DNA from 2 places in the Clostridium sp. DMHC 10 genome. Region 1 is predicted to be linked to the other one. Evidence: predicted binding sites of a transcription regulator. Region 1 holds the regulator's gene; the other holds the start of a gene.
What was found. The regulator NrdR, encoded in region 1, represses ribonucleotide reductase genes. The targets are predictions, from matches to a motif close to CACNANATNTNGTG.
Positions count from the first base shown of each region.

Region 2: a site for NrdR is predicted at 1,769-1,782, ahead of AGR56_RS16660 (anaerobic ribonucleoside triphosphate reductase). Genes of this name have one in related genera too.

Region 1 is NZ_LGVB01000015.1:426,196-429,414, forward strand. Features, by position in the region: gene AGR56_RS03900 (ATP-binding protein) at 1-99, opposite strand, end outside; gene AGR56_RS03905 (response regulator transcription factor) at 101-799, opposite strand; gene pgeF (peptidoglycan editing factor PgeF) at 817-1,284, opposite strand; gene AGR56_RS23235 (hypothetical protein) at 1,284-1,520, opposite strand; gene nrdR (transcriptional regulator NrdR) at 1,675-2,139, opposite strand; partial or broken gene AGR56_RS03920 (YlmC/YmxH family sporulation protein) at 2,201-2,453, opposite strand; partial or broken gene sigG (RNA polymerase sporulation sigma factor SigG) at 2,593-3,219, opposite strand, start outside.
Region 2 is NZ_LGVB01000015.1:3,042,230-3,045,448, reverse strand. Features, by position in the region: gene AGR56_RS16660 (anaerobic ribonucleoside triphosphate reductase) at 1-1,752, opposite strand, end outside; partial or broken gene AGR56_RS16655 (PFL family protein) at 2,268-3,219, opposite strand, start outside.

The DNA.
Region 1 (3,219 bases):
TTCATACTCCTTGTTTACAATCTTCATAAATAAAAATGTTACAATAAAAAGAGTAAAAACAAGGATAATTATATTATATAAAAATAACTTTTTCCTCATCTTACTCACCTTCAAAATTAAATCTATAACCTATTCCTCTTATAGTTTCTATATACTTTGGATTTTTATCATCCTGTTCAATTTTTTGTCTTAAATGTCTTATATGTACATCAACTGTACGTGTTTCTCCAACATACTCGTAACCCCAAATTTTATCAAGAAGAAAATCTCTTGTCATAACTCTTCCTTTATTTTTTACTAAAACTTCAAGCAATTCAAATTCTTTTAATGTGAGCTCTATCTTTTCATTATTTTTAATAACTTCATGCTTTTGAAAATCAATTGATATATCACTAAATTTATAGATTTTATCGTTATACTCAACTTTAGTTCTTCTTAAAACAGCTTTAACTCTTGCTATAAGTTCTCTTACTGAAAAAGGCTTTGTAATGTAATCATCAGCACCAAGTTCAAGCCCTAAAATCTTATCAAGTTCCTCACTTTTTGCCGTAAGCATAATAACAGGCATATTTGATATATTATTATCACGTCTTATTTCTCTGCACACATCATACCCGTCTAATTCAGGAAGCATGAGATCAAGAAGTACTAATTGTGGTAATTCTTGTTTTGCCATTTTTAATCCATCAACTCCATTATTTGCACTTATTACTTTATACCCGTTCTTTTCGAGATTGAAAGTAATAAGTTGCACAATATGAGGTTCGTCATCTACTACTAAAATTTTTTCTCCAGCCATATTTTATACCTCCAGTTCTATTTTAGAAAAATAAAGGAAAACATTCTTCCGGCCTTATTTCCATCTCTTCTATAAGAATAAAATTCATATTTGGTGCTGCAATTAGTACACTGATTTAAGCTTTTAAAACTTTTTACTCCACTATTCTCAAGCTGCTTCTCTATGCATTTTTGCAAATTTAGCCTTCCATTTAAGTATATTTTTTCCCTCTTATATATTGATACCTCTTTAAATTTTTCTGCAGTATCATATCCAAATTCATAACAGCACTCCATATTATGTGGACCTATAACTGCATTTATATCTTCAACTTTACATCCAAATTCCTCTTTCATCTTGATAACTGTTTTTTCTACTATGCAAGCTAATGTACCCTTCCAGCCACTGTGAACAGCCGCAAAGACTTGATTTTTTTTATCATAAATTAGGATAGGAACACAATCAGCAGTAAAAACTCCTATTGCTATATTTTTTTTATCTGAAATTAAGCATCGCCATTGTAAGTTTTTTCATCATATATATAAATATCATCACTATGAATCTGATTTAGATATCCAACTTCATCTACACCGAACCATTTTTTAATATTATTAATGTTATTTAATCCAATATCAGATTTTAAATTAAAGTCTAAATTATTTTTAGCAGTTGAGAAATATAAATGAGCGTTACCATCTTTTATTTCTATAAAATCATAATCTCCTATGCTTTTTATTTTCATAGATAATTATCCTCCCAATAATATATTAGCATACTTTATTTTTTTGTGTTAATACAAACAATATTTTAACATAATTAACAATATCTTAATATAAAAAAAATTGATAGGTTTAACCCTATCAATTTTAAATTTTTAAGAGACAAATCAAATAAAATTATTCCTCACACTTCTTGTTTATTAAATTTGACAATTCCTTCATAAAAGTGTTTATGTCCTTAAATTGTCTATACACGGAAGCAAATCTAACATAAGATATTTCGTCAATATCCTTAAGTTTATCCATAGCCATTTCTCCAATGGTATTTGATTTTATTTCCGTCAGCATTTGATTACTTATAGTCTTTTCGATCTCAGACGCTATATCTTCAATTTGCTTTCTCGAAACTGGTCTTTTCTCACAAGATTTTATGAGTCCATTAACTATTTTAGATTTATCAAAAAATTCTCTACTGGAATCCTTTTTTACAACTAATATTGGTATATCTTCAACTTTTTCATATGTAGTATATCTTTTAGAACATCCAAGACATTCTCTTCTTCTTCTTATTGCCATATTATCTTCTGTTGATCTTGAGTCTACTACTTTACTTTCATCATATCCGCAAAATGGACATTTCAATACTTTCACGTCCTTTGTTATAAAACTTTAACATAATTATACACTTTATGTAACACATTATTCAATCCCTATTTTCAAATAAGTTATCTCCATCTAAGAGTATTACATCTACCCCTATAACTTTTATTTTATCCCATCCTATTTCTATATCATCACTTTTTGGAAAACCAATGTGAACTTTTAGAATTTGGAATTGTTAAAGATAGAACTTTATAATTTTCAGTATCAACTTTTAAATCCTTTATAAAGCCAAGCTTTGTTCCAGTATTTATATCTATAAGCTCCATTGATTTTAAACCATTCAAAGAATGCATATAGCTCCCTCCAAAAAATTAATTTATACATTATATGAATCTCAAACGTAAATTAGACTTATGAGCATGCACCTTCTAACGGAAATAATAAAAAGTAATAGTTTTGAATTATCAACTATTACTTTTTATTATGATTAAATTAAACATATTTCCTCATATGCTTTAGCGCAGTTTTTTCAAGTCTGGAGACCTGAGCCTGAGAAATCCCTATTTCATCCGCAACCTCCATTTGAGTTCTTCCATCGAAAAAACGCATATTGAGTATCATTTTTTCTCTACTGCTCAATTTTTTCATAGCTTCCTTAATAGATATGTCCTGAACCCAAGTTTGATCATGACTTTTATTGTCACTTATCTGATCCATAACATATATTGCATCTCCATCATCGTGATATATTGGTTCATATAGTGACATTGGTTCTTGTATAGCATCTAGTGCAAATATTACTTCTTCCCTTGGCACCTTGAGCTCCTTTGCAATTTGAGATACAGTTGGTTCTTTATTATTTTTTGCTACAAATTTATCTCTTACTTGAAGAGCTCTATATGCAATATCCCTAAGTGATCTGCTTACCCTTATTGAATTATTATCTCTTAAATACCTTCTTATTTCACCTATGATCATAGGAACTGCATATGTCGAAAACTTTACATTTTTGACTCAAATCAAAATTGTCTATTGACTTTATAAGCCCTATACAGCCAACTTGAAATAAATCATCAGCATTTTCACCCCTATTATTAAATCTTTGTATTACACTTAACA
Region 2 (3,219 bases), 2.6 Mb from region 1:
TATTGATATATTGTATCCAACTGGAATATGATAGCTATTTGAGTAATATTCCTTATCTGTAACTCCTGGTATTTCGCCAAAAATAGCCTTATCCTTTACTATAAATTTACCAGATAAGCCTTCTGCTGGTGTAGCATAGCAGCTCCAGTTAAGATGAGTTTCTTCTATAAGTTTATCCGTATATCTTCTTATGTACTCTACTATTTTGTAGCCAAGTTCTCTTGCTTCTTCAGTTTCTCCGTGATGATGTCCTGTAAGTGCAACAAGTGCTTCTGCAAGTCCTATAAAACCTATTGCCCAAGTTCCTTGTTTTAGTATTGGGTCTATTGAATCTTCTGGTTTTAATCCTTCTGATCCCTTCATAAGTCCTTGTCCTGCTACAAAAGGCAAATCCTTAACTCTAAGCTTCTTTAAAACATTATATCTATCTAAAAGACTTTCTTTTGCTATTTCGAGTCTTAAATCTAAGGCAGCGAAAAATTTATTTATATCATGCTTTGCTATTATTCCTATTCTTGGCAGGTTTATAGTGGTTGGCGCTATATTTCCTCTTCCTTTAACTCCAGGTTCTCCATTTACATTTGACATTAAATATGTTCTACATCCCATTGTAGCCGGAACATATCCTTTGTCATAATACTTTTTATTAAAATCAGCATCAAGGTTCATAAAAGTAGGATTCATTCTCTTAGCGGCTACTCTACATGCTAATTCATATAGATAATAATATGGATCCTCCTTCTCTCTATTTACTCCCTTTTTAACTCTAAATATTATGTTAGGGAATATAGGCTGTTCTCCTCTACCAAGTCCTTTTTCATATTCTTTAAGAAATACTTCGCAAACAAGAGCCGCATCCTTTGTTTTAGGAACTCCAAGGTTAATCGACGAAAATGGAACCTGTGAACCTGCTCTACTGTGCATTGTATTAAGATTATATACAATCCCCTGCATTGCCTGTTCAAGAGCTCTTCTAAGTTTCTTTTCAGTAATTTCTTTTCTTTTCTGTTCTTCTATGCCAAATTCCTTAAGTTCTTCTCTAATGCAAACTCTTGTTGGTTCAATAAACTCTGCCATATCGTTATCAAAATCAGGATGTGACTGACCACCAAACATATCATTTTGTGTTGATTGAAGAAGTATGCAAGATAATTCTGCAGCTGATTCTATTCTTTTAGGCATTCTTATATATCCATAGCCTGTATTAAATCCTCTTAGCAAAACTTCCTTCGTTGGTATATGTAAACAATTTGTAGTGAGATTATAACTATCTAAATCATGAAGATAAATATCACCATTTTCATGCGCTTTTGAAATCTTTTTAGGCATTACAGCAAGATTATGCCACTTATTTGATTCACTTGCTATTCTTAAAAGCTTTGAACTAAAATTATTCCCCACATTAGCGTTATCTCTGTCCGTTTCAACTCCAATTTTTTCTATAGCTTTCATTAAATCAGACTTTATATCTCTTACCTTTGTTCTTTCATTTCTATAATTGCAATAAGCTAATCCTATTTCTCTATATTCGTTTTCAAACAATATATCTTGAACTAAATTTTGTACTTCTTCAACTGAAATTTTATCGACGTGCTTTCCTTCTAATTCTCCTATAACTTGCTCAGTTAAATTAAGTATATCGCTTTCTTTTATGTTAAACCCTATTTCATCAGATGCACCTTTAATGGCATTTGAAATTTTATTAGAATCAAATTTGACTTCTCTTCCGTCACGTTTTACTACATTTAGCATGAAATTCCCTCCATAACACAATATCTTGTACTTAGCATATTATACATGAGAAAATTTTTTATATCAATTTTTAAATATATCTATTTCATAAGATATACTTTTTTATTATTCATTATCTTTATTTCTTTCGCTTTTTTATGGTTAAAGCTAACTTGATATTTAAATCTTCTGCATAAATACATTGGTATTACTCACATAACTAAATGTAAACCAAAAATAATGCGAAGTAACAGTATCTTGGAATATTAAATAAAATTAATAAATCTAAGAGTCTAAATCCTAAAATTCTAAGATTTATAAAATTTTATTTAAACTATTCCTTCAATACTATTACTTCGCTTAAACTTGAAATGCAAGGAATATTTTTCTCCGGTTCCCTACGAAAAATACACTGTATATATGGTTAATCAATTAAATTAAAACTATATGTTTAGTAAAACATAATGTTAGTTCTAGACAAAGGTATTATAAAAATTTATATATAATGGACTTCACAAGTTCCAAGTTATTTATATCTAGTTCTTAAAACTGTGTATAGGCGAAGGAATTCTTCCACCTCTATTTATAAAATCAGCTGATGAGAACTTACTTACTGGCATAACTGGTGCTCTTCCAAACAATCCACCAAATTCAACGCTATCTCCAACATCTAATCCAATTGCAGGTATTAAACGTACTGCTGTAGTTTATTGTTAATAACTCCAATAGCAGCTTCATCAGCTATTATACCTGAAATAGTCTCTGCAGGAGTGTTTCCTGGTATTGCTATCATATCAAGTCCAACAGAACAAACACATGTCATTGCTTCAAGTTTTTCAAGATTAAGTGCTCCACTTTCAACTGCTGCTATCATACCTTCATCTTCACTAACAGGTATAAAAGCACCACTAAGTCCTCCGACATGGGATGCAGCCATTATTCCGCCCTTTTTCACAGCATCATTTAACATTGCTAATGCTGCTGTAGTTCCTGGTGCACCACAAGCTTCAATTCCTATTTCTTCTAATATTCTTGCTACACTATCGCCAACTGCTGGTGTAGGTGCCAACGATAAGTCAACTATTCCGAAAGGGACATCAAGTCTTCTTGAAGCTTCTCTTGCAACAAGCTGTCCTGCTCTAGTTATTCTAAATGCAGTTTTCTTTATAGTTTCAGCAACAATATCAAAGCTTTCTCCTCTTACAGTTTCAATGGCGGCCTTAACTGTTCCTGGCCCGCTTACACCTACATTAATTATGCATTCAGCTTCTCCAACACCATGAAAAGCTCCTGCCATAAATGGATTATCCTCTATAGCATTTGCAAATACAACAAGCTTCATGCAGTCCATTCCATTTGTATCAGCACTCATTTCTGCTGTACGTCTTATTATTTGCCCCATTTCTTTTACTGCATTCATATTAATTCCTGTTTTGCTGCTTCCCACATTTACGGAACTGCAAACTATATCTGTATTGTGTAAAGCTT